Regions from separate parts of the Streptomyces sp. NPDC005955 genome, predicted to be linked through region 1. Evidence: riboswitches for the same ligand, from Rfam matches in the RefSeq annotation. Region 1 holds a riboswitch; each other region holds the start of a gene.

Region 1 (10,040 bases):
CAGGTCAGGAGGGTCGCCCGCGCGAGAAGCGGAACCTTTTCCTCCGTCCACAAAAATCCGTGTAGGACGCACCGCTGCACTAGGCGATCTCACACCATTGATGGATCACCACTAGGCCGAATGATCCATACGCAGTGGATCACCCTTTCGATCAAGCACGTTCCCGCCCTCACTCGTCCGGGGTTCGGGCTCCCGCCGGCGGAGGGAAACGGGCGAGCGGGCACCCACCCCGATCGGCGGGTGCCCTGCGGGCGGGTTCAGGCGAGGCTGACCAGGTCCGCGTAGTCGGCGCCCCACAGGTCCTCGACGCCGTCCGGCAGCAGGATGATGCGCTCGGGCTGGAGCGCCTCGACGGCGCCCTCGTCGTGGGTGACGAGGACGACGGCGCCCTGGTAGGTGCGCAGCGCGCCGAGGATCTCCTCGCGGCTCGCCGGGTCGAGGTTGTTGGTGGGCTCGTCCAGGAGCAGCACGTTCGCCGCGGAGACGACCAGGGTGGCGAGGGCGAGACGGGTCTTCTCCCCGCCGGAGAGCACGCTCGCCGGCTTGTCGACGTCGTCGCCGGAGAAGAGGAACGAGCCGAGCGTCTTGCGCACCTGGACCAGGTCAAGGTCGGGGGCGGCCGAGCGCATGTTCTCCAGGACCGTGCGCTCCGGGTCCAGCGTCTCGTGCTCCTGGGCGTAGTAGCCGAGCTTGAGGCCGTGGCCCTCGACGACCTCGCCGGTGTCGGGCTTCTCCACCCCGGCGAGCAGCCGGAGCAGGGTGGTCTTGCCGGCACCGTTCAGGCCCAGGATGACGACCCGGGAGCCCTTGTCGATCGCCAGGTCGACATCGGTGAAGATCTCCAGCGAGCCGTACCACTTGGACAGGCCCTCGGCGGTGAGGGGGGTCCGGCCGCAGGGCGCGGGGTCGGGGAACCGCAGCTTGGCGACCTTGTCGGACTGCCGGACGTCTTCGAGTCCGGACAGCAGCCGCTCGGCACGGCGGGCCATGTTCTGCGCGGCGACCGTCTTGGTGGCCTTGGCGCGCATCTTGTCGGCCTGCGCGTTGAGTGCGGCGGCCTTCTTCTCGGCGTTCTGGCGCTCGCGCTTGCGGCGCTTCTCGTCGGCCTCGCGCTGCTGCTGGTAGAGCTTCCAGCCCATGTTGTAGACGTCGATGGCGGAGCGGTTGGCGTCCAGGTAGAAGACCTTGTTGACGACCGTCTCGACCAGGTCGACGTCGTGGGAGATCACGATGAAGCCGCCGCGGTACGTCTTGAGGTAGTCGCGCAGCCAGACGATGGAGTCCGCGTCGAGGTGGTTGGTCGGCTCGTCGAGGAGCAGGGTGTCGGCGTCCGAGAAGAGGATGCGGGCCAGCTCGATCCGGCGGCGCTGACCGCCGGAGAGGGTGTGCAGCGGCTGGCCGAGGACCCGGTCGGGCAGGTTGAGCGCGGCGGCGATGGTGGCGGCCTCGGCCTCGGCGGCGTACCCGCCCTTGGTGAGGAACTCCGTCTCCTGCCGCTCGTACTGCCGCAGGGCCTTCTCCCGGGTGGAGCCCTGGCCGCTGGCGATGCGCTCCTCGTTCTCGCGCATCTTGCGGATCAGGGTGTCCAGCCCGCGGGCGGACAGGATGCGGTCGCGGGCGAGCATGTCGAGGTCGCCGGTGCGCGGGTCCTGCGGGAGGTAGCCGACCTCGCCGGAGCGGGCGACCGTGCCGGCGGCGGGGATGCCCTCCCCGGCGAGCACCTTGGTGAGGGTGGTCTTGCCGGCGCCGTTGCGGCCGACGAGGCCGATGCGGTCGCCCTTGGCGATGCGGAAGGTGGCGGACTCGATGAGGACGCGGGCGCCGGCGCGCAGCTCGATACCGGAAGCGGTGATCACGGACGGACTCCTGGGCGGATGGACGGCGAGATGGGCGGCGAGGGCGGTGACGCCGTCTAATGCACGAGGAGAACAGCCATGGGAGAAGTCTAACGGGCGTGCGCAAGCGGATTCCCCGCTGCGCCGGCGGGCTCCCGAGGCGCCCGGGGGTGTGCGGACCGGCGGCGGCCCGGGGGCGGCGGGGGCGGCCGGGAGGGTCCGGGGTCGGCCGACGGACGGCTCGACAGGGCGTTGTCGGACCCCGGTGCCAGACTGGTCAGCAGTCACGTTTTCGCCGACGGGACCGGCCCGGGAGCCGGGTCGGTCCGGCCGAGGAGGGACTTCCCATGGCGCACACGAACGACGGCCCCCCGACCGTCTACCCGTCGCTGCTGTACGCGGACGCGCACGCGGCGATCAAGCTGCTCACGGAGGCGTTCGGCTTCACCGTGGTGAGCGTCTTCGAGGGGGAGGACGGCCGGGTGCTGCACGCCGAGCTGTCGTACGGCAACGGCGCGGTGATGCTCGGTTCCCTGGGGCGCGGCGGCCCCTTCGACCAGGCGTTGACGGGTGCCGGCCCGTGGGGGACGTACGTGGTGGTGGACGACGTCGACGCCCACCACCGGCGGGCGGTGGAGCACGGCGTGCAGATCGTGCTGCCGCCCACCGACCAGGACTACGGGTCGCGGGACTACCTGGCCCGCGACCACGAGGGCAACGTGTGGAGCTTCGGCACGTACGCGCCCTCGATCGGCGGCTGAGCGCACCGCCGTCGGCCGGTCAGCCGCCGCCGGTGTGCACCTGGAAGGCCGCCCGGCGCACCGCCTTGGCGAGCGCGGGGTCGGGGTGGGCGGCGGCGAGCGCGACGAGCACCTGCACGGTGCGCGGATGCCCCACGCCCCGGATGTCCTCCAGCAGCGCCGGGACGGTGGGGTGGGGCGCGGACTCCAGGTGGCGCACGAGCAGTTGGGCCTCGCCGTGGTCGGCGACGGCCGCTGCGGTGTCGACCCAGAGCCAGACCTCCTCGTCGTGGGTCAGCACGGCGTGCGCGTCCTCGGGGTCCACCCCCTCTATCTCGGCGAGCCAGAGCAGGGCGTACGGCCGCAGCGAGGGCTCCTCCCGCACCTGGCGGACCTCCGCTTCGGCGGGTGCGCCGACGACCCGCAGGGCGTCGAAGGCCAGTCCGCGCAGCAGGGCGTCCTCGCCACGGGCCGCGGCGATCAGCTCGGTGACGGCGCTGGAGACCGTCCGGGCGGCGAGCCAGGCGCGGTACTCGGCGCGGGCCTCGCTGGGCCGCAGTCGGGCACAGCCGCGGAGCATCGCCTCGGCGGAGTGCTCGATGTTGCCCCCGGCGGTGCTCTGGGCCGCGACGCAGATCTGTTCCAGCTTGACCCACACGGCCCAGCTGCCGAGCGGGGTGAGGGTGGCCTGGCCGGCGTCGCAGGTCAGGGCGCCGACGGCGGTGAGCGCGTGCAGGGCCCAGTCGAGCAGTGCCGACACCCGGGGCGGGGCGACCGGGTCCGGCGCGGTGCCCACCGGTTCGGCGCCGGGTCCGTAGGGGATCTCGCAGCGTTCGGTGCGCAGTTCGGTGACCCGCTGTTCCAGCAGGTCGAGCAGTTGCGGCACCGGGACGGGGCCCGCGGAGAGCTGGAGGAACGACAGCACCTGCGGCATGGCCTCCACCACCTCGGCGACGGCCGCCGCCTCGGGCTCCCCGGGAGCGGGGTGGGCGAGCGACCAGGCGTCGAACAGGGCCACCCAGCCGCGGAGCACCGCGGCGTCGTCCCGGTCCCAGGCCCGTAGCCGCCAGCCGGCGCGGGCGTAGTCGCCGTGCACCTCGACGAGCCCGGACAGTCGGGCGGTGTCCCAGTCGGCGCGGACCTGACGCGGGGACAGCCCCAATTCGGCGGCGGCGCGTTCGGCGGTCGCCGCCGAGAGGTTGCCGCCGCCGTCGGGGAGGGTGGCCAGGGCCGGGGAGGGGACGTCCGGGGCCGGTCCGGTGGGCTGGGCGGGGACGCTGCGCGGGGCGCCGGGCCCCGGGTCCCGGTGGGCGGAGGGGCGTAGCGCGGCGTCCGCCCAGCGGGCCACCCGTACGGCCCCGGCGAGGCCCGCCCGGGCGGTGCGGGCCAACTCCCAGGGCGCCGGGGTGCCCTCGGGCGGCCTCGGTGCGGGGCGGCGGGAACGCCTTTCCCCGACCGCCGGGGTGGCGGCGGTCAGGGAACGCGGACGGACGAGTCGGAGCCTGGAGTCGCGCGGGGTACGGGACGTCACAGGGGCAGTCTTCCGGTTGACGGTCCGAAAACCCAAACGGAATGCCCCGCGAGGAGCGGGTGAACCCCTGTGCGGTGGTCCGTGTCCTGTTCGAGAGAGCCGAAGCGGAGCCGCCCGGGAGGTGGGACGGGTGGGGCTGAGGGGGCTGGTGCGGACGAGGCGTCTACCACAGGGGGGTATGGGGCCCGGTCGCCCGGGCGGAGGACGACGGGGAGCGGGGGTCGGCCCGGCGGACGGGGAGCGGGGTCAGCCCAGCGGGGTGAGGAAACGGCGCAGCGCCTCCTCGTACCCCGTGGGGTCCGCGTTCCACATGGCGCCGTGCGGGGCGCCGGGGACGGCGTGCAGGGTGACCAGTTCGGGGCGGCTGCGGGCGAAGGCCCGGGACAGCGCCCAGGGCGCGACCGCGTCGTCCGGGCCGTGCACCACCAGTGCGGGCACCCGGAGGTCGCGGATGTCGGCCCGTTCCCGTACCCGGTGCGGACGCAGTCCGGTGCGACCCTGGGCGGCGCGGACGGCCAGCGGCAGCAGGGCGTCCGGCACGTGCCGCGCGGTGGCGAGGGCGCGGACGGTGGCCTCCCAGTCGAGCACGGGCGAGTCGAGGACCAGTCCGGCGACGCGGTCGCGGAGCGCGGAGTGGGTGGCGGCGCGCAGCGCCATGGTGGCGCCGGTGGACCAGCCGTGCAGGACGAGGCGCTGCGCCCCGTGGCGGACGGCGTGGCGCATCGCGGCGTCCAGGTCGCGCCATTCGGTCTCGCCCAGGTGGCTGAGGCCGTCCGGGGAGCGGGGCGCGCCGCGGTCTCCCCGGTAGGCGGGGCACAGCACCGGGAAGCGGCGGCGGTGCAGGAAGTCCATGACGACCATCGGGTGTTCCCGCGTGGTGCCCAGGCCGTGCACCGCGATGACCCAGGTGTCGCGGGCGGAGGGCACCAGCCAGGCGGGCAGCGGGCCCGTCTCGCCGAGGACCTCGACGTCCTCGTGGTCCAGGCCGAGGGCGGTGCGGGGGTCACCGATGTGGACCTGAGGGGTGAGCCGGACCTCGGCGCCCGGGTCCAGGGTGCCGTGGGTGACGCGTTCCAGGCGGCGGACGACCGTGTCGGCGGTGTGGGGGGCGTCCGGGAGGACCGGGCCCACCACCGCGTGGACGCCGTGGCCGGTGAGGCCGTAGGTGCCGGGGCGCAGGCTGGAGAGGTCCCGGGTGAGGGTGACCCGGTCGGCCGTGACCGTGTGGACGGTGAGCCGGGGGTCGGTGGGGAGCGGGTGGCCGGGACGGGGCCTGAGGGCGGCGTTGCTGGCGAAGCGGCCCGCGGCCAGGGCCAGCAGGGCGGTGGTCGCTGTGGTGGCGGTGACGGCCGCGGCCGTCACTCGGGCTGTACGCACGTCTCCCAGTGTCGGGGTGGGCGGGGCCCGCGGCCAGCGGGGACGCGCCGCGGCGGGGGGTACGGGACCGGTGTGACCGTCGGACGGGACGGTGGGTGATGTTTCTTACTTATTCAGGACAAAGCGGATCGCCGGGTCGTCGGGTGGGGCGAGGGTCGTACAGTCGGATGAGGTGGTGAACCGACCCCCCGGCAGAGTGCGGCAACCGCTTGCGCCGGAAGCCCCGGAGCCCACCGTTCCGGCCTCGCGGCACCGCCCGATCACCCGGCCCCCCCATGCGGAATAGCCTTGCTCCAGATTGAGACACCGCGATGCCCGCCCCAGTTCATCTTCCGTTCACTCAGGTTGCCTACGTTCCAACCGCCACTGTCGTCCAACAGAAGCCTGGGTAAATGGAAAACATCACGCTCCTCCTCGGAATCGTGATCGTCACCGCTCTCGTGTTCGATTTCACGAACGGTTTCCACGACACGGCCAACGCGATGGCGACGACCATCTCGACTGGCGCAATGAAGCCCAAGACGGCGGTGGCCATGTCCGCCGTGCTCAATCTGGTCGGAGCCTTCCTTTCGGTCGAGGTCGCCAAGACGATCTCGGGCGGCATGATCAACGAAGACGGCATACAGCCAGAGGTGATCTTCGCGGCGCTCGTCGGCGCCATCCTCTGGAACCTGTTCACGTGGCTCCTGGGCCTGCCGTCCAGCTCTTCGCACGCCCTGTTCGGTGGCCTCATCGGTGCCGCCGTCATGTCGGCCGGTTGGGACTCGGTGAACGGCTCGACCGTCGTCACCAAGGTCCTGATCCCCGCCGTCGCCGCTCCGCTGGTGGCCGGTGTGGCCGCGATGCTCGCGACCCGCCTGACCTACAAGATCGGCAAGAAGGCCGACGACAAGTCGACCTCCAAGGGCTACCGCATCGGGCAGATCTCCTCGGCCGGACTCGTCTCCCTCGCGCACGGCACCAACGACGCGCAGAAGACCATGGGCATCATCACCCTGGCGCTGGTCACCGGTGGCGCCCTGGCTCCCGGGTCGAACCCGCCGGTCTGGGTCATCGCCTCCGCCGGCATCGCCATCGCGCTCGGCACCTACCTCGGCGGCTGGCGCATCATCCGCACGATGGGCCGCGGTCTGACCGACCTCCAGCCCCCGCAGGGCTTCGCCGCCCAGACCAGTGCCGCGACGGTCATCCTGGCCTCCTCGCACCTGGGCTTCTCCCTCTCCACCACGCAGTCCTGCTCCGGTGCCGTGATGGGTGCGGGCCTCGGCCGCAAGGGCGGGGTCGTCCGCTGGTCGACCGCCACCCGGATGTTCGTCGCCTGGGGTCTGACCCTGCCGGCCGCCGGTGTGGTCGGTGCGCTCGCGGAACTGCTCACCAAGCAGGGCCCCTGGGGCATCGCCGTCACGGGCGCGCTGCTCGTCGCCGGGTCGGCCGCCATCTGGTTCATCTCCCGCCGGGAGGTCGTCGACCACACCAACGTCAACGACGTCGACGAGCCCGCGGGCGTCGTCACCACCGCCATCGCCGCGGTGACCCCGCCGCCGGCCGGTCCGGTCGCCGACGCCACCGCCCTGGGCGACCTCACGGCCACCCTCCCGGCGAAGCAGGACCCCTCGACGGAGTCCGCGCCGCGGACCGCCAAGGTGTAAGGAACCTCCATGAAAATCGACTGGGCAGCACTCGCCTCCGTGTTCGGCGTCAGCCTCGTGGTCACGGTGGCCCTCGTGGGCCTGTTCACCCTCGGCATCGTCGGACTCTCCAAGCGGGAGGCGGCGCTCGCCGCGGAGGGCGGTCCCAAGGGCGGATCGGCAGCAATGGCCGCCACCGGCGCCTACGCCTGCTTCGCCCTGTGCGTGGCCGCCGTCACGTACGGCATCTACCTGATCGTCGCCTGATCACCCCCTGCTCCACCGGACCCGCACGGGTCACGAACGGTCCGGCCGGTCACCGCTCCCTGCGCGGTGACCGGCCGGACCGTTCGCATGTGGGTCTTCACACACTGCCCCGCCGCAGGTCAGCGCGCGGTTGACGGGTGTTCTCGGGGCGTGGTGGACTTCCCGAGCCATTACGGCGGCAGCAGAGGAAGCCGGTGCGAATCCGGCGCGGTCCCGCCACTGTCACCGGGGAGCGCTCCCCCACACCGGACGTCACGGCCCCAGCGGCTGGAAGACCGGGGGAAGCGCCGATCCGGGAGCCAGGAGACTCTCGCCGACGTATCCGTCGACCCAGGGCGCGGACCCTGAGTGAGGACCACCACGATGCCGGGGCGCCCGTCTCCCGGTCCCGTGCGCCACGGCGCGGGACCCCTCCACCGTTCGAAGGTCCTCCGGGGCACGGCGGACTGAGCCGATGCGGGCCGGGCGAACCTTCGCGTACGGCGCCACCGCCGGACTGATCGGCGACCTGTTGTTCGGTGACCCCCGACGGGGCCACCCGGTCGCTGCCTTCGGTCGGGCCGCGGGCGCCGTCGAACACGTGCTGTGGCGCGACCACCGCGGCTGGGGCGCACTGCACACCGCGCTGTGCGCCGGGGGCGTGACGGCAGCGGCCGCGCTGGCCGCCCGCGCGGCCGACCGCTCCCCCGCCGCGTCCGTCGCGCTGACCGCCGCCGCCACCTGGACGGTGCTCGGCGGGACCAGCCTGGGCCGGGAGGCCCGGGCGATCGGCGCCGCGCTCACCGCGGGCGAGGTGACGGCGGCCCGCGCACGGCTGCCGCACCTGTGCGGGCGCGACCCGCAGTCCCTGGACGCCGACGGGATCGCCCGAGCGGTGGTCGAGTCGGTCGCCGAGAACACCTCCGACGCCGTGGTCGGCGCGCTGGTGTGGGGGGCCGTCGGCGGGGTGCCCGGACTGATCGCCTTCCGGGCCGTCAACACCCTGGACGCCATGGTCGGCCACAAGTCGCCGCGCCACCGCCGCTTCGGCTGGGCCTCGGCCCGGCTCGACGACGTCATGGGCTGGCCGGGGGCCCGGCTCACCGGCGCCCTCGCGGTCCTGGCCGGCGGTGCGCCCGCGGCCGCGGCGCGGGCCTGGCGCGCCGACGCGGGACGCCATCCGAGCCCCAACGCGGGCGTCGCCGAAAGCGCGTTCGCCGGCGCCCTCGGCGTCCGGCTCGGGGGCACCCTGTCCTACGGCGGACGGGTCGAACACCGACCGGTGCTGAACGGCGCCGGACGGGCCGTCGCGGTCGAGGACGTCGAACGGGCGGTACGGCTGTCCCGACGGGTGGGCTGGCTGACGTTGGCCGTGTGCGCGGCGGGGCGCGGGCTGCTCACGGCCCGCCGCCTCCGGCGCACCGGTACGGGCACCGGACGGGGGCGGGGATGATGCGGGGCGGACTGCTGGTCGCGGGGACGACGTCCGACGCGGGCAAGAGCGTGGTGACCGCCGGGATCTGCCGGTGGCTGGCGCGCCAGGGCGTGAAGGTCGCGCCGTTCAAGGGGCAGAACATGTCCCTCAACTCCTTCGTCACCCGGGACGGCGCCGAGATCGGCCGGGCCCAGGCCATGCAGGCCCAGGCCGCCGGGGTGGAGCCCAGTGCGTTGATGAACCCGGTGCTGCTGAAGCCGGGCGGCGACCGCACCAGTCAGGTCGTGCTGAAGGGGCGCCCGGTCGGCGAGATGAGCGCCCGCGGCTTCTTCGGCGCGCGCGGCGGCCCGACCGAGGGCGAACCGGTGCCGGGGGGCCGCGAGGCGCTGCTGGGCACCGTCGTGGAGTGCCTGGAGGAACTGCGGGCCACCCATGACGTGGTGGTCTGCGAGGGCGCGGGCAGCCCCGCCGAGATCAATCTGCGGCGCACGGACATCGTCAACATGGGGATCGCCCGGGCGGCGGGGCTGCCGGTGCTCGTCGTCGGCGACATCGACCGCGGCGGGGTGTTCGCCTCGTTCTTCGGCACCACCGCCCTGCTGGCCCCCGAGGACCAGCAACTCGTCGCCGGCTACCTGGTGAACAAGTTCCGCGGCGACGTCTCGCTACTGGAGCCGGGGCTCGACATGCTCCGCAGCCTCACCGGCCGCCCCACCTACGGGGTGCTGCCGTTCCAGCACGGGCTGGGCATCGACGAGGAGGACGGGCTACGGGTGTCGCTGCGGGGCACCGTCCGCGAGTCCTCGGCCGCTGCCCCGGTCGGCGCGGAGGTGCTGCGGATCGCGGTGTGCGCGGTGCCGTTGATGTCCAACTTCACCGACGTGGACGCGCTCGCCGCCGAACCGGGCGTCGTGGTGCGCTTCGTCGACCGGCCCGAGGAGGCCGCGGACGCCGACCTCGTGGTCGTCCCCGGCACCCGGGGGACCGTGGCCGCACTGCGCTGGCTACGGGAGCGGGGGCTCGCCGAGGTGCTGCTGCGGCGGGCCGCCGAGGGCCGGCCCGTGCTCGGGATCTGCGGCGGGTTCCAGGTGTTGGGCGAGCGCATCGAGGACGAGGTCGAGTCCCGCACCGGCACCGTGGACGGGCTGGGACTGCTGCCGGTGCGGGTGCGGTTCGCCCGCGAGAAGACCCTCGCCCGGCCGTCGGGCACGGCGCTCGGCGAGCGGGTCGACGGTTACGAGATCCACC
Region 2 (10,040 bases), on a different contig from region 1:
AGGTCGCCGCACCACCGCGCGCCAGACCGGTGCGCAGTTCGGCGTCGGGACCCCGGGACGCCTGGACGGCGTCGACGTACCAGGCTTCGGCGGGGCCGCTGGACAGGGCGCGGCCCGCACCCATCAGTGCCATGCCCAGGGCGAGTGCCCAGGCCGTGGTGGACAGCGCCTGGAGGGTGAAGGCCGCGGCGTTGAGCAGTCCGGCGGCGGCGAGGACCGCCCGGCGGCCGATGACGTCGGAGAGACCGCCGGTGGGCAGTTCGAGCACGGCGGCGGTGAGGGAGTGCGCGAGGAAGAAGCCCGCGACGGCGGTGAGGGCCATGCCGCGTTCGGTGAAGAGGAGGACGAGCGGTGCGATCGTCAGCCCCATGGGCAGCCAGAAGAGCGCGCAGGTCGTGACGTAGCGGCGGCGGGCCGACCGGGGGTCGATCCGCGGCCCGGCGATTATGCCGCCGGGGGCGCTCACCGGTGCTCCTCGGTGTCCGGTTCCGTGGCGCCTTCCGTCGCCCCGGTCGTGGGCGGGGCGGGCGGCGCGGGTGGCTCGGGGGCGAGCGGGAGGCCGGCGGTGATGAGGACGACCTGTCGGGCGCGCGGGTCCTCGGCGTCCCGGGCGGTCAGTTCGGCGAGCCGTTCCTCGAAGGCCAGCCACAGTTCGGTCACGGACTCGGGGGTGAGTCGGGGGAGCAGGTCGGTGATCCCGGAGGGTTCGCGCCACTCCTCCCCGAGCCGGCCCGCCTCCATGTCCTCCTCGTGCCGGGTCAGCGAGCTGGCGAGGTGCTCCAACTGGCGCCGGCGCAGCGCGCTGACGGCGGCGCGGCCCCCAGGCGAGGCACCCATGGCGGAGTTGCTCCAGGAGGTGACCGCATGGACCGCGCGCCACCGGCGTTCCCGCCCGTCCCGGTGCTCGGCCTCGGTGACGAAGGCGTACTTCGCCAGGACCCGCAGGTGGTAGCTGGTGGAGGCGGAGGACTCCCCGGTGCGCACGGCCAACTCGCTCGCGGTGGCGGGCCCGTACTGGCGCAGCAGACCGAGCAGGCGCGTCCGCAAGGGGTGGGTGAGGGCCTTGAGGGCGGCGGCGTCCGTCTCGGGGTCCAGGACGCGGTGGTGCTCTTGACTGGTCACTCATCGAGCATAGGACGCTCCCGACAGTTTCCCAAAGTATTTTTGCAGAATTTATTTGGGAGAATTTCTACGCCCGGGTCTCGCGGGGCGTCGGACCTCGTTCGGTGCCGGGTCCGAGGGGGCGGGTCTGAGGTGGGCGGGTCCGAGGGGGGATCGGGTGGCGGCCCGGGGTGCCCGGTGGGGCTACTCGGCGCGGACCGCCTTGGTGAGCGTGGTCAGACAGGCGGCCAGGGAGTCGTGCTTGGTGGCGCCGTGGTCGCGGACGTAGGTCCAGGCCGTGTACAGGGTCACCCACAGCACCTGCACGATCCATGTGTCGGTGAGTCGGTCGTCCAGGGCCTTCTCCGCCCGACCGCGCGCCAGGAGCGCGTGTAGGGCGACGTCCGTCGCCGACTCGGTGTCCCCGTCCTGCTCGTCCTCCCAGCCGGGGCTCACCAGCATCACGATGTCCCCGAGGTCGAACAGCTCGTGGATGAGGCGGCGTAGGGCGTCCAGGGGAGGACCCTCATCAGTCCGCGCCTGCCGGGTGGCCTCGTCGATCTGCTCGGACGCGTACGCGGAGAGTGCGGCGAGCAGGGCGGCGCGGTCGGCGAAGTAGCGCTGGAGCGTGCTGCGGGCCACTTGGGCGGCGTCGGCCACCTGGCTCAACGGCGCGGAGCGGTCCTCGCTGAAGACCGTGACGGCGGCGTCGAGGATCGCCCGGCGGGTTCGTGACCGGGTGCGGGACTCCTCCGGAGGCATCTGTTTCAGCACGGGGCCAGTGTATCGGTGCGGGTAATCAGTTGCCGGATATTGCTATGCCGTGCTCTTATCTGGGTCATGGATGACCGATTTAATGAACCGGTGGCCTCTTCGACCACCTCCCCGACCACGGAAGGACCGGCGCCCGTCCCGGCAGCCGCGAAGGGCAGTGCCTTCGCCCGGCTACGGATTCTGGGGAGCTTCGCCCGCCCGCACCGCCGGCGCCTCGCCCTCGGGCTGCTCCTCGCGCTCCTGGGCTCGGCGATGGAACTCGCCACCCCGATGACCACCAAACTGGTGCTCGACTCGCTGGGCGGCGACATGCGACTCGCCTGGCCGATCACCGTGCTGCTCGGCCTCCTCGTCATGGGAGCGGTCGTGGGGCTGTGGCAGACGATCCTGCTCGGCACCGTCGCCGAACGGATCGTGCTGGACGCCCGCGAGTCCGTCGTGCGCCGCTACTTCCGCGCCGCCCTGCTCCCGCTCAGCGCGCGCCCCACCGGGGAACTCACCACCCGCGTCACCTCCGACACCGTGCTGCTGCGCGAGGCCGCCTCCTCCAGCATCGTCGGCCTGATCAACGGCGGGGTGCTCCTGGTCGGCACCCTCGTGCTGATGGGCGTGCTCGACCTGGTGCTGCTCTCGGTCACGGTCGCTGCCGTCGTCCTGATCGCCGCCGTCTTCCTGCTGCTGATGCCGAAGATCGCCACCGAACAGGAGAAGGCGCAGGCAGCCCTCGGCAGCATGGGCGGGGCGCTCGAAGGGGCGTTGCGCGCCCTGCGGACCGTCAAGGCGGCCCGCGCCGAGGCCCGCGTCGCCGAACGCATCGTCGGCCACGCCCGGACGGCCGCCGCACACGGCGTCAACTCCGTGCGGCGCGAGGCGGTCGCCTGGACCGTCGCCTACGGCGGCATCCAACTCGCGCTGATCGGCATCCTCGGCTTCGGCGCCTGGCGGGTCTCCAACGGGAGCCTGGAGGTCTCCAGCCTGATCGCCTTCCTCCTCTACACCTTCGGACTCATGGGACCGGTCACCGAACTCTCCGGCCACGTGACCGCGCTCCAGTCGGGCATCGCCGCCGCCGCGCGCATCCGCGAGGTCGAGGACGTCCCCCTCGAACGGCAGGCGGAGCAGGTGCCCGACACACGCCGCCCGGGCGCCACGGCCGCGGCGGCGGTCCCCGTGCGCCCGGAGGAAGACGGCGGGCGCCCGCTGATCGAACTCCGCGGGATCACCGCCCGCTACGCACCCGGCGGGCAACCCGCCGTGCGCGGGGTGGACCTCGACATCCCGGCCCGCGGCCACACCGCGATCGTCGGCCCCTCCGGCGCCGGCAAGACGACCCTGTTCTCGTTGCTGCTGCGCTTCGTCCACCCCGAGCACGGCCGGCTCCGGCTCGACGGCACCGACTACGCGGACCTGTCGGTCGCCGACATCCGCCGTCGCTTCGCCTACGTGGAGCAGGACACCCCGCTCGTCCCCGGGTCGGTCCGCGACAACATGCTGCTCGCCCACCCGGACGCCACCGAGGAGGAGTTGTACCGCGCCCTGGACGAGGTGCGGCTCGGTGACCACGTCCGCACGCTGCCCGACGGACTCGACACCGAGCTGAGTCCGACCTCGCTCTCCGGTGGCCAGCGCCAACGCGTCGCCCTCGCCCGGGCCCTGCTGCACGCGCCGGACGTCCTGCTCCTGGACGAGGCCACCGCCCAGATCGACGCCCTGACGGAGGCCGCCATCACCGAACACGTCCGTGCCCACGCGGACCGTGCGGCCGTGCTGTCCATAGCCCACCGGCTGTCCACGGTCGTCGGCGCCGACCGGATCGTCGTGATGGAGGAGGGCGGCATCCGCGCGGTCGGCACCCATCGGGAACTCCTGCGCAGCGACCGGCTCTACCGGGACCTCGTCGAGGCGCTGCACATGACCGGGCCCGCGACCGCCGAGCCGTCCGTGGAGTACGCGGGCCGCGCCGGGCGGTGACCGGGTGGGCCGGGCGGTGACCGGGAGCGGTCAGGTCGCCGGGCGGCCGACCCGGGAGGTCAGGGCTGCTGTTCCGCCAGACCGCAGTCCCCGCACTTCGCCCCTGCCGGGGCCCGGTAGTACAGACAACAACTGCGCCGTCGGAACGTCAGGTCCGGGCCGGTGACCGAACCCGTACCGGTGAGGCGGCCCGTGCCCAGCAGCCGGTCCACCAGGGGCTCCAGCCGCCCGCGCACGCCCGGCCGGGCGGCCAGGACGGCCCGCCCCGCCTCGACCAGCGCGGAGGCGGCGTTCCCGTCCAGGAGCCGGGGGGACACCTTGACGGGGAGCCCGGCGCGCAAGACGTCCAGCCGCCGGGTCACCACCGTGTCGTACAGCTCGTCCACGAGTCGCGGGACCCGGGCCGCGTACCGCCCGGTGGCCCGCGGCAGCCGCAGCGCCGGCCCTTCGTCGGCGCGTTGCAGACGGGACAGATCGGGCACGATGCCGTGCAGCACCGTGCACGCGAGGAGCGGTGACCACAGCCGGGCCGCCTGCCCGAGCTGGGTGATCGACGCGGCGACCCGCGGTTCCTCGCTGCGGTGGCGGGCCGTGGTCGCCGCGATCAGATCGGGCACGCCGCGCGCGTACGCCTCCCCGAGGGAGTGCCAGCCGGTGTCGGGTCCACCCACCCGGACCGAGAAGAAGCCGCCGAGTTCCGCCACGTCGCGCAGGGCCGCGGCGACCTCGGCCGGCGGGGCCGTCGCCTCGCCGGGGTGGCCGGGGTCGACGGGGGCGTCCGGCTCGCCGGGGTCCACGGCGTCCGGGCGCTCGTCCGCCCGGCGGTGCCCGACCGGGTGCCGGGAGCCCGTCACGGGCGGAACGCCCGGGTCGGACCCTCGTCCCCGGTCACCAGGGTGATGTGCGGGACCCCCGTGACCGGATGTGCGTCGACCTCGGCCTCCACCCGGTACACCTCGGACAGCAACTCCCGGGTGAGGACCTCCGCCGGCGGGCCGAGCGCGACGACCCGACCGGCCGCGAGCACGCAGAGCCGGTCGCAGAAGGCGGCGGCGAGGTTCAGGTCGTGCAGGGCGACGACCGTGGTGACGCCGAGGTGCCGCACCAGCCGCAGCACGTCCAACTGGTGGCGCAGGTCCAGGTGGTTGGTCGGCTCGTCCAAGACCATCGTGCCGGCCTGCTGGGCGAGGGCGCGGGCGATCAGGACGCGCTGCTTCTCCCCACCGGAGAGCCGGTTGAAGGGCGCGTCCGCGAGCCCGTCCACGTCGAGGCGGGCCAGTGCCGAGGCGATCACGGCCCGGTCGTCGGCGTCATCGCCGGCGAAGGCCCGTTTGTGCGGGGTGCGCCCCATCGCCACCACGTCGTACACGGTGAGTTCGAAGTCCCCCGCGCTCTCCTGGAGGACGGCGGCCAGCTGCCTCGCCAGTCGCTTGCCGGGCATGCGCCACACGTCCTCGCCGTCCAGCAGCACCCGCCCCGAGGTGGGCCGCAGCGTGCGGTACACCGTGCGCAGCAGGGTGGACTTCCCCGCGCCGTTGGGGCCCGCGAGTCCGAGCACCTCACCCGGGGCCACCCGGAGCGACACCCCGGTGACCAGGGCCCGGCCGCCCACGGCGACCGTCACGTCCTCGATCTCCAGGGCGCCGGGCACGGCCGTGCCGGGCAGCTGCGCGCCCTCCTTCTCGATCGGCGCCGTCATGACGTCCTCCGTCGCATCAGCCACAGGAAGAAGGGGCCGCCGACCAGTGCGGTGAGGATGCCGACCGGGACCTCCTCGGGGCTCATCAAGGTCCGTGCCGCGAGGTCCGCGGCGATGAGGAACGCCGCGCCCAGCAGCGCGGCGGCGGGCAGCGCCCGGCGGTGGTCGGCGCCCACCAGCAGCCGCACGACGTGCGGCATGATGAGGCCGACGAAGCCGATCTGACCGCTGACCGCGACGATGGTGCCGATCATCAGGGCGACGACGGTGAACATGGCCGCTCGGAAGCGGTGCACGTCGAGCCCGAGCGCGGTCGCCGCCTCCTCGCCGGCCAGCAGCAGGTTCAACGGACGGCTCACCCCGAGCAGCACCACCGTGCCGGCGAGCACGACCACGGCCGGTATCCACAGCATCGACCACGTGGTCCCGGCGAGCCCGCCGAGCATCCAGCGCAGCGCCGACTGCGTCTTGTGCGGGTCGTTGGAGGTGACGATCAGGAAGCTGGCGAGCGCCGACAGCACCTCGGCGGTGGCGACGCCCGCGAGCACCAGACGGATGGTGGTCATCCGCCCGCCCGACCGGGCGAGGAAGTACACGGCGATCAGCGCGGCGAGCGCCCCGCAGAACGCCGCCAGCGGCAGGGTCACCAGGCCGAACGCCGTCAGGTTGAACACCAGGACGCTCACCGCGCCGACCGAGGCGCCCGAGGAGACCCCGAGCAGCATCGGATCGGCCAGCGGATTGCGGACCAGGGCCTGGAGCGCGGTCCCGGCGACGGCGAGTCCGGCGCCGACCACCGCGCACAGCAGGACGCGCGGCAGCCGCACGTCCATGACGATCGTCTCCCGCACCGGGGTCCAGGTCGCCTCGGCCAGTCCCGGGTGCACCCGGTGCAGCAGGATGCTCCAGACCTGGCCCGCGGGGACGTTGACCGAGCCGACGGCGACGCCCGCCGTACCCGCCACCGCCACCAGGGCGGCCAGCAGCACGAGGACCAGTGCGTACGGCGGCTTGGCCCGACCCGTCCGGACCTCCGACGAGTCGGGCGACGGGGCCGGGTCCCGTCGGGTGGTGTGCAGCGCACCGGCCCCGGCCGTCCGGGGCGCGCCGGTCACTGGAAGCGGTCCGGGTGCAGCTGACGGGCGAGGTCCGACACCCCGGCCGGCACCCGGACGCCGAGCACCGTCGAGGACAGCGGCAGCACCGCGAACCGCTTGTTCTTGATCGCCGGGACGTCCTTCAACGCGGGGTGCGCGAGCAGGAACTTCTTCTTCTCGGCGACGGTCTTGTCCCCGTAGTCGTAGATGACGACGGCTTCCGGTGCCCGCTCGGCGACCTGCTCGAACGAGACGTCGCCGAACTGCTTGTCCAGGTCGTCGAACTGGTTCCGGCCGCCCGCCTCCTTGATCATCTCGTTGCCGATGCCGGCACCGCCCGCGGTGAACGCCGTCTTGTCGCCGCTGTCGTAGACGAACACCTCGACCGGGTCGACGCCCTTGAGCTTCCCCTCGACACCGCTCAGCGTCGTGCGGACCTTCTTGACCTCGCGTTCGGCGCGGTCCTTCACCCCGAAGATCTTCCCGATCGAGCGGAGTTCCGTCTCGATCTGGTCCATCGTCACCGGACCCTCGGGGCACTCCTCCACATTGAGGTAGGAGTTGACGCCCGCCTTGGTCAGCGCGGCGCGGCTGCGGCCCTCCTGCTCGTCGAAGGTGCTCGCGAACCCCGCGTAGGCGAAGTCGGGTTCGGCGGCGAGCAGCGCCTCGAAGGACGGGTACTCGTCCGCGAGGACCTTGATGCCGCGGTAGGCGTCCGCGTACTCGGGCAGGATCTCGTCGTCCAAGTAGGCGGTGCCCACCATGGACTTCTCCAGTCCGAGCGCCAACAGCACCTCGGTGGCGTGCTGGTTCAGGGAGACCGCCCGCTGCGGGGGACGCTGGTACGTCGTCTTCACCCCGCAGTTGGTGACGGTGACCGGGAAGCCCTCGGGCGCGGAGGCCGCGCCGTCGGTCTTCTCGTCGGTGCCACCGCCACCGCAACCCGCTATCAGGAAGGCGGCTGCGGCGAGCAGGGCGACGGAGCGTCTGGCCATGGTGTGGTCGGTCCTCTCACCACGGACGGCACGGCGCCGCCCGCGGTCGGTTCGTGGGTTCAGCGCGTCGCGTCGGACTGCGCGGTACGGACCCGCCGCGGCGGGGTGAAGACGTAGAGGTCGAGGACGTCCGGTGGTGCGGCGACCCCCGGACCGCCGGCGCGGACCCAGGAGACGATGTCCTCGGTCGCGGCGGAGTCGTTGACGAGGCCGAGCCAGACGGGACGCGCCCCGGCCGCGCGTCCGGCGGCCGACGGGCGGACGACGATCACATTGGCCTGATCGCAGACGTCCAGGCAGGCGGCGACCGTCACGGAGGTCGCCTCGCTCAGCCGCGCCACCTGCGCGGAGTGATCGACTCCGGTCACCTTCGCGCTGCCGCAGCAGCAGTCCCGGCACACCACGACCCGGCACGGTACCGGATCGTCGGCCAGCGGCCCTTCGGGCATTCCGACTCACGCTCCCCTCTGGGGAGATCCGCCCCAGTTCTGTCGAGGAGGCGACCGCGTGAGTCTCCTGGCTCTCGGGTCACCGCTCGCCCCGCCCTTCCCACCCGCATAGGGGCAGTGGGCCGTTCGGGGTTCGCTCGCCGATCACAGTGGCGGGACCGCACCGGATTCACACCGGTTTCCTCGTTCCGCCGTCGCCTTTCCGCGTCATCATGACAGACCCGGCGCCCGGAACCCATGCCTGGGGCGCGGTTGCTGCGCAGGTCACACGGGCGGAACGGGGGAGCGGGCCGGTCCCGGTGCGCGCGGCGAGCGCCGCCCGCACCGGGAGGGCGGTCAGGCCGCCACGAGGGCGGGGGCTCCGCTGGGTTGCTCCAGCCAGCTGGCGGCCAGGTCCCGACGGGCACGTGCCACCCGGGAGCGGATGGTTCCCACGGGGCAGTCGAGGGCCTCCGCGGCCTCCGCGTAGGACAGGCCGAGGAGCCGGGTCAGGGCGAACGCCTGGCGCCGTCCGGGTTCCAGCGAGTCGAGCGCGTCCATGAAGGCCACCGATTCCTCGAAGCCGGGGAGGTGGCGGGGCTGCGCGCGCTCCGCCGCGGTCAGCCAGTCGGCGCTGTCGGCGATCCTGGGCCGTGCGGAGGCCCGGCGCAGCCGGTCCACGACGACCCGGCGGGCGATCGCCAGCAGCCAGGTGCGTGCGCAGGAGCGTCCAGCGAATCCGCTGAGGCTGGTCAGCGCGCGCAGAAAGGTTTCCTGGGCCAGGTCCTCCGAACCCGGTACATCGGTGGTCAGATGGGCGACGAACCGCCGTACGTCGTCATAGGTGGCGTGGACGAAGAGTTCGGCGGCGCGCTGGTCGCCGAGGCCGGCGGCCAGTGCCCAGGTGGTGATCTCCGCGTCGCGGTGTGCGTGCCGGGCGGCGGCAGCGCCGCTGCGGGTGGATCGTGCGCCTTCTCCAGGTGAATAAGGCATGACAAATCGCCCTTCGCGTCCGGGACTTAACCCGTCAAAGGTGAAATAAGTGGACAAAACCTCAGGACGCGAAAAGAGGGGGCCCTCGTCGAGGGGCCGCGCGCAACAGGGCGAGCGGAGACGGGAGGCGGTCGGACGCGCGACGCTCGACCGGGGCGGGCGTCGCCGCCGGCAGGACCTGCGCCCCGCACAGGGCGGCCACGGCGAACCGCAACAGGCCCCCGAGGAACAACGCCAGCGCCCGGCCGAGTTGGGCGAGCGAGCGCTCCCCCCGCCACAGCCACCAGCCGCACACCGCACCCGCGAGCACGTGCGCGCTGGCCATGCCCGAAGTGACCGAAGAGAGGTCGAACAGGCCGCGCAGGGAGCGGAAGAGGGCGAGCGCGGTGCTCCCGGCCAGACCCGTGCCGTCCGTGGTGACGGGGCGCGGATGGGCCGTGTGGACCCCGTGGCCCGTGCCGCCCGGCCCGTGGGTCAGACCGAACAGCGCGTGCAGCATGACCTGGGCCCCGGCGCTCGCCCCGATCACCGCACCCGCGGACCGTTCCCGGCGGGTCAGGCGCCAGGCGAGCAGGGACACCGGGGGAACCGCGATCACGTACCCCTGGAGCGAGGGCGAGACCCCCGACGCCAGGGCGTGGCCGAGCCCGGACACCACGACGCACACGGCGACGAGGATCGTCGTGTGCGTGAGGCGGAGTGCGGTTCCGGCTCCCATGAGAGTCATGGTGCCAGTGGGATACGGGTCCCGGGTAAGGGCTTTGACCGGACAGTTGGCGCGATCGCCCCCGTTTGTGGACACCGTGTGTCGTGACCCATGTCACTACCCGCTCCCGGGAACTTTCCGCCCTCCGCATCCGACTACGTGTGCGACCGGCCCCACCCGGTCGTGCGCGACCTCATTGACACGTGACAGAAGCGGAGCCGCCCGCCGTGAACCCCACAAACGACCGTGCTGCGCCCGGTACCGAGCCCCCGCCCG
Region 3 (10,040 bases), on a different contig from region 1:
GTGGAATTCGTGCTCAACCTTTGAGCCCCGAGACACCGGCCGGCCATCTTCCACGGGTGCGTCGACGGCGAAGAAATACCGGTTGACCTGTACTGATAGGCATTCTCCAGGGTGTCGCCACGGGCATTTCCAGGGCTTCACAACACTGACATCCGGGCCGTCGGAAGGGCCCCTCACGCCGTCCGGCGGCGACTCCCGGCGGGGCCACCCGCCGCCGGCCGGGCGGGGACGGCGAACCACAACAGGCTTTTGAAGGCGGCCAGTTCGCCGGGCTTCAAGATGGTGATCTTGCGCGACTCCGCGACGAACCCGGGTCAGGACGGTCCTGCGCCACACTTTGCTTGATCCATCTCCGGTGTCCGGCCGAGCCGAACCGCACGGAGCGTCCACTCGTGAACGGTCAAACGACCGACACGTCATCGTTCAGACAGGGCGAGGGAACCGTGAATTTCCGCACGACCGGGTCGCCGCACCATTCCCGGGCGCGAAACCGACGGCTGAAAGACCACGTCGACACCAGGCGAATGCGGACACCGCTGAAGCCCGGGTGATCAAGGATTCGCCCGTACCGACACAACAGGTCAGGTCCCGATAACAGGAGTTCGGTCGGAAAGGAACCGGAGCACGCCTTTGAGACAGATTCGCCCGCCGGGGTTTCACGCCAACGGCGGGGCGTACGGAATTCGATACCGAGGGGGATTCGACCGGCGGGCCGTCCGCGGCGGGTGGGAGCCGGCCACGGGTCCGTCGACGCGAACGCCTCGGCGCACGGCCCTTCGGGCACGGCTTCAGCAGGGCGGACCCGCCAGGTACTGTCGGCGCACACCGGCCCCGGTCGAGGGGGCCGGGCTTCCTGGAGAGGGCTTGCCGTGACGAAGCTGCGCTGCGTGGTGCTGGACGACTATCAGGGCGTCGCCCGTTCCCTGGCCGACTGGACGAGGATCGCTCCCCAGGTGGAGACGGAGTTCCTGGACACGCACATCACCTCGACCGACGCCCTGGTCGAAGCGCTGGAGCACAGCGAGATCGTCGTGGCCATGCGTGAGCGGACCCCGTTCCCCGCCGCCCTCTTCGCCCGGTTGCCCCGGCTCCGGCTGCTGGTGACCTCGGGGATGCGCAATGCGGCCATCGATCTGGAAGCGGCTGCCCGGCACGGGGTCACCGTGTGCGGCACGGCCAGCAATTCGGAGCCGCCGACCGAGCTGACCTGGGCGTTGATCCTGGGCCTGGCACGACAGACGGTGCCCGAGAACGCAGCGCTGCGTTCGGGCGGGCCGTGGCAGCACACGGTGGGGGCCGACCTCCACGGCAGTCGCCTCGGGCTGCTGGGACTGGGCAAGATCGGCCGCAAGGTGGCACGCATCGGCGCCGCGTTCGGCATGGAGGTGGTGGCGTGGAGCCAGAACCTCACCCCGGAGCTAGCGGCCGAGGGCGGGGCGGTCGCCGCGGCCTCCAAGGAGGAGTTGCTGGAGACCAGCGACTTCGTCTCGGTGCACCTGGTGCTCAGCGACCGCACCCGGGGGCTGATCGGCGAGGCGGAGCTGCGCCGGATGCGTGACAGCGCCTACCTGGTCAACACCTCACGGGCGGCGATCGTCGACCAGACGGCACTGTTGCGGGCGCTCCAGGAGGGGTGGATCGCCGGAGCGGGCACCGATGTCTTCGAGACGGAACCCCTGCCGCTGGACGATCCGTTGCGCACGGCACCCCGTCTGCTCGCACTGCCGCATCTGGGCTACGTGACCCGTCGCAACTACGCGGGGTACTTCGGCCAGGCCGTCGAGGACATCGAGGCGTTCCTCGCGGAGAAGCCGGTGCGGGTACTGGCCGGGGGGCGTTAGCGCTCCGACCGACGGGGGTCCGCGGCGAACCCCGCGGGGCGGGCCGCGTCGACCAAGCCGGAGGCGACCCGTCCGAGGGGCCGCAGCCGCGCGACGTCGATGCGGCCGGTGGTCGTCAGCAGTTCCTCGGCGACGTGGAGGGCGACGACCTCACCCCGGTGAGGTCCATCTGCCGGGCCCGGGCGACGGAGACGGTGTTGACGACGAACTCCCCGGTCGTCCTGATGTTGCGCAGGGTGTCCTTCGCTCCCCCGCCCGGGGCGGCTTCGATGGTGAGCGCCAGCCTCGGCGGTTCGGTCGAGCTGGAACCCGTCATGCGGATCCGCGCCTCGTCCCTCACCTCACCGGGGGCCTGACCCCGGCGCGTCAGATCCCGACCCGCGTCCGGCGCGGCCAGCTGTGGTGGTGACCGTCGATGACGTAGTGGTGGTCGTGCTGCCAACCGTCGGCGCAGGGGCGGGCGTCGACGAGGTGCGGGTGACCGGCGGGGAGGTCCGGGTGGACGTGCCTGAGCCGTGCGGGGTCCCGGGCGGGCCAGATCGCGAGGGCGCACCCTGCGGCGCCCAGCGCGAGGACGGCGAGCACCGTGGTGGTGACCGGGAGGCCCGCGGCCGCACCCAGCCAGCCGGCGAGGGGGTACGTCAGCAGCCAGCACGCGTGGGAGAGGGAGAACTGGGCGGCGAAGGCCGCGGGCAGGTCCGTGTCGGAGGTGGACCGGCGTATCAACCGGCCGGCGGGGGTCAGGACGAGGGAGCAGGCCGCGCCGATCGCGGTCCAGGCCGCCAGGAGCAGGGGCCAGGACCAGGCGTCCGGCCGCGCGGCGCCGACCGCCACGACGGCGACCAGGGCGACCGGGAGGGCGAAGGCGGCCGGCAGCATCACCGTGCGGTCGGTGCGGTGACGCAGCAGCCGGGGCAGGATCAGCGCGGCGAGGACGGAGCCCGTGCCGTAGGCGCCCAGGGCGAGGGGTACGGCGCCGGCGGGGCGCTGGAGGTGGTCCCGGACCAGGACGACGGTGTGCACGAGGACGACGGATCCGGCGGCGGCGACCGCGAGGTCGAGGGCGATCAGGGCCCGTAGCCGGGGGGTGGCCCGGAAGAGTCGGGTGCCGGAGGTCGCCCGGGCGGCCGAGCCCCCGCGTTCGACGGGTTGCGGTGCGGGCAGGGCGGTCGAGACGACGAGGAGCGCGGAGGCCACGAATCCCGCAGCGGTGCCGGCGAACAGCCAGTCGTAGGGGATGAGGGTGAGCAGCGCCGCCGCGAGCACCGGGCTCAACAGGCTCTCCCCGTCGTAGGCGAGGCGGGACATCGACAGGGCCCGGGTGTAGTCGCGCTCGTCGGGCAGCACCTCGGGGACGGTGGCCTGGAAGGTCGGGGTGAAGGCGGCCGAAGCCGCTTGGAGGAGGAAGACCAGGACGTACACCTGCCAGACCGTCGAGACGAACGGCAGGCTCAGGGCGACCCCGGCCCGGGTGAGGTCCGTGGAGACCAGCAGGGCGCGGCGGGGTACCCGGTGGGCGAGTGCGCCGACGACGGGGGCGATCGTGACGTAGGCGATCATCTTGATCGCCAGCGCCGTCCCGAGCACGGTCGACGCCCGGTCCCCGGCGAAGTCGTACGCGAGCAGGGCGAGTGCGACGGTGGCGAGCCCCGTGCCGACCAGGGCGACGACCTGTGCGGTGAACAGACGGCGGTAGGTGCGGTTGCGCAGCACGGACAGCATGAGGTCCCGTCCCGTTCGGCGGGTGGGTGCGACCGGTTCATCGTAGCCAATGGGTGCGCACCTATGCACCTATTGGTGAAAGGCGGCCCGCAGGCGACGCGGGTGGCGGTCAGTCGTGGGGCGGCAGCGCACCGATCTGGTGGTCGGCGACGTTCAGGGCCTCGTCCACCAGTCGCCGCAGATGCCCGTGGCGCAGGGCGTACACGACGCGACGGCCGTCCTTGCGGGCGGTGACCAGTCCGGCCAGTCGGAGTTTGGCCAGGTGCTGGCTGACGGAAGGCCGGGCGGCCCCGCATGCCTGGGTGAGCGTGGTGACATCGGCTTCGCCGCGGCCGAGCCGCTCCAGCAGTGCCAGTCGGGTCCGGTCCGCGAGCAGGGCGAGGACGGACGCGGCGACGTCGAGCCGCTCGGCCGACTGCTGCGCATGGTGTGCACCTGCTGGGTGCGTGCCCTTGCTCATGCGCCCATCGTAGGGCGGGGCGCACCCGATCAGTGCATCCGTGCGTACGGATCGCTGTTCCATGGGTGGCCCGGGGAGGCGGTCCGACGGTACGGGCCCGTGGAGGTGACGGGCCCGTACCGGTTCGGGGTCAGGCTCCCCAGCGCAGGGCGACGGTGTCCCCGACACCGATCGTCCGGCCGCGGGAGGCGGCGGCGAAGGCGGAGCCGTCCACACTGACCTTCCAGGTCTGGGAACCGCTGTTGGACGTGCCGTTGAGGGAGGTGATCGTGCCGGTGCCCGACGACGGGGTCACCCCGGTCACACAGCCCGACGGGGTCGCCGAGGTGGCGGCCGCGTCCAGTACGTCGCCGAGGGTGGCCGTGGCGGCCGTGGGGGTGAAGGCGACGGAGCACACCTTCAGGTTCCCCATTCCGTCATCGACGGTGAGGGCGAGTTCGGTGGCCGTACCGGGGGCGAAGGCGCTCGCGGCCACCCACTTCGGGGCGCCCGCGGTGACCGGGGTGGGCGGGGCGGCGGTGAAGCCGCCGCCGGCGACGGCACGGAGGGCGTCGATGGAGGCGTAGGCGGAGGGGACGGTGTCGGTGGACTTGTACTTGAAACCGCCACCGGGGTTGTACTGCTGGGCTATCAGGAAGTCCACCGGGGTCTTGCCCAGGGTGGTGAGGAAGTCGCCGGTCTGCGGGTTGATGCCGCAGGCGTTGAGCCCGGCGACGGCCCATCCGTTGGAGTTGGTGTTGACTCCGTACAGGGCGTTGAACGCGCCGTTGGCCGCGACCAGTTTGCTCTTGAGGAACGCCTTCGCCTGGACGACGTCGGCGTCCGTGTTCGGCACTCCCGCGGCGCAGAGCGCGGCCATCGAAGCGCCGGTCATGTCGATGTCGCCGGGGGCGCTGAGGCGGGTGGGGTTGCCCTCGGCCTTCTGGAAGTCCCAGCCGCCGTCGTGGTGTTGGTTGGCGCGGATACGGGTGACGACCTTGTCGAGGAGCGCCTGGGGGACGCGCCGCACCCCGGTCTGCGTCTTGGCCCCGGCCAGGGCCAGCCCGGCGAAGACGGTGCCGTTGTAGGTGGCCGAGGGGCCGAAGTAGCCGGCCTCGGCGTTCTGCCAGTAGCCGTAGACGTCGGCGATCAGGTTCCGCGAGGCGGACACCCGGGCCGGGTCGATGCCCGCCGCGTAGGCGTTGAGGGTGGCGCGCTCGTAGTCGGTGACGACCGGGGTGGCGGACGGCCAGCCGGCCGTGGAGAGCAGGGTGCGGTAGACGGTGCGGGCGTTCTTCGTCGTGTCACCGCCGGGCGCCACGTCGACGACCGCGGTCCCGGCCGCGGCGAAGGCGCTGAAGGCCCATTCGTTGGACAGCCCGGTGCCCGCGTAGGAACCGTCCGCGGCCTGGAGCGACTTGAGGTAGGCGACGCCGTTGGTCTTGGAGGTGGCGATCTGGGCGGGCGTCGAGGTCGCTGCCGCGGGGAGGGCGGTCAGGGCGAAGGCCCCGAGGGCGGCGGGAACGGCCAGCGCGAGGCGGCGGGTGGTCGGGGGACGGGACATGGCCTGCTCCTGTGGTGGACCGGGGACACCGGCCGGGCGCACCGCGCCGCGGGGACACGTGGCGGCGCTGGCGGGTTCGGGCCGTCGTCCCCTCGCGTGGTACGGCTTCGAAGGTGACGTCACCGCATGGGCATTCGGGCTCGGGTGCGGCACCGTGCCGCCCCACACCGCTGCGCGTCAGCCCCGGTCTCGCACCGGGTTCCCCCATGTGGCAGCCCTGGACGCTACCCGAGGGAGCACGCGCGCACCAGATGGGGAGCTTGAGCAACAGCGCACGTTCAGCGGGTAGTTCATGCCTCCTTGACGGTTTCTTCGGCCGCGTGTTCCAATCCGGCTGATACGCACTGCACTTCAGGGGAAGCCGGTCGAAATCCGGCGCTGACCCGCAACCGTGGGCCCGGTGACACCGGGCGAGCCGGACTGCCTGGAGCGCCAGATCTCAGCGAGAAGCGCCGTCGCGGACTACGGCGTGGTCGACCGGCACGTCGGTGACGCCCAGGCGTCCCTGCGGGCCCTTCAGCCACGTCTGGCCGCCCGGATGACACGGGGGAGCTCGGGTGGACAGGGACAAGCGGAGACGGTTCGCGGGGCTGGCCGCCCTGCTGTCGGCCGTGCTCCTGTTCGGCGGAACCAGTGCCGTGCTCGTCACCGCCTCCCCGGTGCTCGCCGACCCGATCGACCGGTGCACCGCCAGCAGGGGAGCCGTGGTCGCCGTGGACTTCGGCCCCTTCGGCGGCACGGTCGAGCGGGGCTGCGACACCACGCCGACCACCGGCTACGAGCTGCTGCACGAGGCGGGTTTCAGCACGGCCGGCACCGGCCACGACGGCGATGCGTTCATCTGCCGCATCGGCCACGGCTCGTTCCACTCCGGCACCCCGTACCCGACTCCCGCCACCGAGGACTGCGTCCTCACCCCGCAGGCCACCGCGTACTGGTCGTACTGGGTCGCCTCCCCCGACGAGGAGGACTGGAAGTACAGCCAGTACGGGGCGATGGACCGCAAGCCCAACGCGGGTGACGTGGACGCCTGGGTCTTCGGCGGCACCGACGTCGGCGGCACCACCGGCCGGCCGACGTTCACCCCCGACGAGGTGCGGGCGGGCGGCGGCACACCGGGTCCAGGGCCCGAGGAGCCGAACGTCCCGCCGGCCGAAGTGGACCTCGCCCAGGCCGCCGCCTGGGTCCGGGCCGCACTGACCGACGGGGAACGGGTGGTGGACGAGGGCGCCGAAACCCCCAACCACTTCCTGACCACGGAGGCCGCGTACGCGCTGGCCACCCGGGGCAAGAGCCGGGCGCTGACCAAGGTGACCGCGTTCCTCCGTGCCCAGACCGGCGCCTACGCCTACGCCGCGGGACGGGACGGGGCACCGGACGCCACGGCCGCCGCCCGGCTCGCCCTGCTCGCCGCCGTCACCGAGGGCGACCCGCGTGACTTCGGCGGACACGACCTCGTCGGCGATCTGGCGGACCACGTCTGTCCTGCCGGCGGGCAGCCCGGCTGCACCGCCGAGGGCGACTTCCGCAACGCGTCCTACACCGACGGGCAGGCCCTGGGGGTGCTCGCCCTGCTGCGGGGCGGCGTGCGGCCCCCGACCGCGACGCTGACCCGACTCACCCGGCTCCAGTGCCGGGACGGCAGTTTCACCAGTGTCCTGATCGGCCCCGGGGAGAACTGCGAGGGCGACCCCCTCGCCACGGGCCTCGCCGTGCTGGCCCTGCACCAGGCGGGCGGTCACCGGGCGGTGGTGGCGAAGGCCCGCGACCACCTGCGGAAGGCCCAGCTGAGCAACGGCGCGTTCCCCGGCTACACCGGTGGCACCACGGGCAGCGTGATCGGCACCGGCTACGCCGCCCAGGCGCTACGGGTCCTCGGCGAGAAAGTGCGCGCCGACGCCGCCGTGTCCTGGCTGGCCGGGCAGCAACTCGCCGACGGGGGCTTCGGTTTCGAGGAGGGCGCGACGGACCCGGTGTTCTACGCGACCGGGGTGGCCGTCCTGGCGGGGGCGGACACCAGCCTGGCCTCGCTGACCACGAAGAAGCCCGATCGCCCGCAGCCCCCGAGCACCACTCCCCCGGCCTCACCGCCCGCCTCGCCGCCCGCCTCGGGCCACGGTCGGGGCCCGGACCTGAAGAAGGGGGTCGCGTACCTCACCGACGCGGCCCGACTGCGACAGGGCCACTACTACGACATCGGCGCCGGGTCGACGCGGGCGGACTTCGGACTCACCATCGACGGCGCTTACGCACTCGCCGCGACCGGTCACGACGACGACGCGTTGCGCGGCATCGTCGACTTCCTCGACCAGGGGGGCGAGGACGGCGAGGGACGCACCGTCCACGACTGGACCAAGGTGGGCACCCGGTACGCCGGAGGCGGTTCCCTCGGCAAGACCGCCGTCCTCGCCCAGGCCGTCGGCCGCGACCCGCGCGACTTCGGCGGACAGGACCTGATCGCGGGGCTGGCGACGGCCGTCTGCCGGGGTCCCAGTACCGCGCCGGACCGCAGTTGCGCGGCGAAGGGCGCGTACACCTACGCCCCGTCCGTCTTCGCCCACGCGCTGGCGGTGATGGCCCAGATGCGGGCCGGGGAGGAGGGTGCGGCGTCCGACCCCGTCGCCTATCTCAAGAGCCTCCAGCACGACTCCGGCGCCTTCCCCAGTCTGGTGCCGGCGACCGGGGACTCCGATGTGGACTCCACCGCCATCGCCGCGATGGCCCTGGACCTCGTCGGGGACGACGAGGCCGATGCGGCCGTCGACCGGGCGCTGCGCTGGATCGCCGCGCAGCAACTCGACGACGGCGGCTTCCCCGGCGCTGCCGGGAACTCGGTCAACTCCGCCGCCCTCGCGGTGCAGGGCCTGTCCCTGGACGCCCCGGGGTACGAGCGGCAGATCGCCGGGGCCCGGAAGTTCCTGGCCGCACAGCAGAACCCCGACGGGGGGTTCAACGTTGCCGAGGACGGCCAGCGGGGCTCTGACCTGCGGGCTTCGACCCAGGCCGTCGGCGGCTCCACCGGCGTCTCCTTCGGCGTGCTGACCCGCGATCTGACCGGCACCCGACCGCAGCCCGACGCCACTCCCACGCCTACTCCCACGCCCTCCGCGTCGGCGTCCACACCGGCGATCGTCACGCCGGGCAGCGCGGGCGGAAGCCCTGCGGGCACCGGGGGCGCCGGCGCTTCGGGGGGCGGCTCCGGAGGCGGGTTGGCCTCCACCGGAGGCGGGGTCGCGGTACTCGCCGCCGGCGCCGCAACGCTCGTCCTGGCGGGCTGCGCGGTGACCGCCGCGGTCCGCCACCGCAGCAGGGCCCTACGAGGGGGACAGTCGTGACCAGGACCGCCGCACGCGTGGCACGGACCGCCGCAGCCCTGGGCACGGCAGGCGCCCTCCTCGGGGGCACCACGGGTCCCGTGTCCGCGGCCCCCCAGCCGATGGGTCGGTGCACCACCTCCTCCGGCGTGGTGCTGGCCGTCGACTTCAGCAGGTGGGGCGGCCCGGTGTACCGCTCCTGCGGCACCACCCCGACGACCGGGTACGCACTGCTCAACCAGGGCGGTTGGCGCACCAGCGGGACGGGCCACGACGGTCCGGCGTTCATCTGCCGGATCGGGTACAGCGGCCACCGGGGCGGCAAGCAGTTCCCGCCGCCGGACCAGGACGACTGCGTGCTCACCCCGCCCGCCTCCGCGTACTGGTCGTACTGGCACGCGGACCCCGGGGAGAACACCTGGGAGTACAGCCAGCTCGGTGCCATGCTCTACCGGCCGAAGCCGGGCAGCGTCGACCTGTGGATCTTCGGCGGCACCGACATCGAGGGCACCAGGGGCCGTCCGACCGTCACCCCCGACCAGGTGCGGGCCCGCAACACCGAGCCGACCGGGGGCGGCAAGCCCACCGGGACGCCGCCCCCGCGCACGGCGGACCCCCTGCCGCCCGGCACCGACACCGGCCCCACCCCGACCCGGACCCGATCCGCTGCGCCGCCGCCCCGCACCACTCCCCCGCCGACCGGGGAGGCTCCCTCCCCCACCCGTTCGGCCGAGCCCTCCGCGTCCCCGCCCCCGCGCACCTCCCCGAGCGCTCCGTCGACGTCGCCGTCACCCACGCCGTCCGTTTCCTCGGCGCCGGCCCGGGCGGGCGGCGGGCCGAGCCCCGCGCAAGTGGTCGAGGCGGCCCCGGCGGCGGACGCCGCCCATGACTCCGGCTCCTTCGCCCCCGCCGCGGCCGCCGGCGGACTGGTCCTCCTCCTCGTCGGTGCGGCCGTGTTCGCGGCCAAACGCCGCAAGCGCACGGAGTAGGCGCCCCGGTGGCTCCCTCCCCTTCCCCCGTGGCGCCTCCGTCCGCGCCCGCGCCCCGGACGGACCCGGGTGGACGTCGGCTGCCGCGTGCCCTGCACCCGGTGGCCTGGTGGATCTGGGCGCTCGCCCTCGCCACCGCCGTCAGCCGCACCAACAACCCCCTGTTGCTGT

What was found. Region 1 has a riboswitch for cobalamin ahead of ACFYOU_RS11440 (cobalamin biosynthesis protein). Riboswitches for the same ligand answer to the same signal wherever they lie in the genome.
Region 2: another riboswitch for cobalamin. It lies ahead of ACFYOU_RS14195 ((2Fe-2S) ferredoxin domain-containing protein); the one in region 1 lies ahead of ACFYOU_RS11440 (cobalamin biosynthesis protein).
Region 3: another riboswitch for cobalamin. It lies ahead of ACFYOU_RS21910 (prenyltransferase/squalene oxidase repeat-containing protein); the one in region 1 lies ahead of ACFYOU_RS11440 (cobalamin biosynthesis protein).

Annotation. Positions count from the first base shown of each region.
Region 1 covers NZ_JBIAIF010000003.1:671,948-681,987, reverse strand. Annotated here, with positions in the region: gene abc-f (ribosomal protection-like ABC-F family protein) at 258-1,856, opposite strand; gene ACFYOU_RS11465 (VOC family protein) at 2,183-2,596, shown strand; gene ACFYOU_RS11460 (hypothetical protein) at 2,616-4,106, opposite strand; gene ACFYOU_RS11455 (alpha/beta fold hydrolase) at 4,353-5,483, opposite strand; gene ACFYOU_RS11450 (anion permease) at 5,876-7,132, shown strand; gene ACFYOU_RS11445 (hypothetical protein) at 7,142-7,378, shown strand; cobalamin riboswitch at 7,562-7,688, shown strand; gene ACFYOU_RS11440 (cobalamin biosynthesis protein) at 7,833-8,810, shown strand; gene ACFYOU_RS11435 (cobyric acid synthase) at 8,807-10,040, shown strand, end outside.
Region 2 covers NZ_JBIAIF010000004.1:564,387-574,426, reverse strand. Annotated here, with positions in the region: gene ACFYOU_RS14235 (MFS transporter) at 1-466, opposite strand, end outside; gene ACFYOU_RS14230 (helix-turn-helix domain-containing protein) at 463-1,122, opposite strand; gene ACFYOU_RS14225 (TetR family transcriptional regulator) at 1,306-1,875, opposite strand; gene ACFYOU_RS14220 (ATP-binding cassette domain-containing protein) at 1,966-3,846, shown strand; gene ACFYOU_RS14215 ((2Fe-2S)-binding protein) at 3,906-4,643, opposite strand; gene ACFYOU_RS14210 (ATP-binding cassette domain-containing protein) at 4,697-5,545, opposite strand; gene ACFYOU_RS14205 (FecCD family ABC transporter permease) at 5,542-6,624, opposite strand; gene ACFYOU_RS14200 (ABC transporter substrate-binding protein) at 6,657-7,637, opposite strand; gene ACFYOU_RS14195 ((2Fe-2S) ferredoxin domain-containing protein) at 7,697-8,086, opposite strand; cobalamin riboswitch at 8,147-8,274, opposite strand; gene ACFYOU_RS14190 (sigma-70 family RNA polymerase sigma factor) at 8,423-9,058, opposite strand; gene ACFYOU_RS14185 (hypothetical protein) at 9,120-9,785, opposite strand; gene ACFYOU_RS14180 (ferric reductase-like transmembrane domain-containing protein) at 9,968-10,040, shown strand, end outside.
Region 3 covers NZ_JBIAIF010000009.1:78,204-88,243, reverse strand. Annotated here, with positions in the region: gene ACFYOU_RS21935 (NAD(P)-dependent oxidoreductase) at 870-1,841, shown strand; gene ACFYOU_RS21930 (hypothetical protein) at 1,957-2,157, opposite strand; gene ACFYOU_RS21925 (MFS transporter) at 2,208-3,563, opposite strand; gene ACFYOU_RS21920 (ArsR/SmtB family transcription factor) at 3,673-4,023, opposite strand; gene ACFYOU_RS21915 (hypothetical protein) at 4,154-5,566, opposite strand; cobalamin riboswitch at 5,695-5,774, opposite strand; cobalamin riboswitch at 5,881-6,009, shown strand; gene ACFYOU_RS21910 (prenyltransferase/squalene oxidase repeat-containing protein) at 6,124-8,901, shown strand; gene ACFYOU_RS21905 (hypothetical protein) at 8,898-9,869, shown strand; gene ACFYOU_RS21900 (CbiQ family ECF transporter T component) at 9,899-10,040, shown strand, end outside.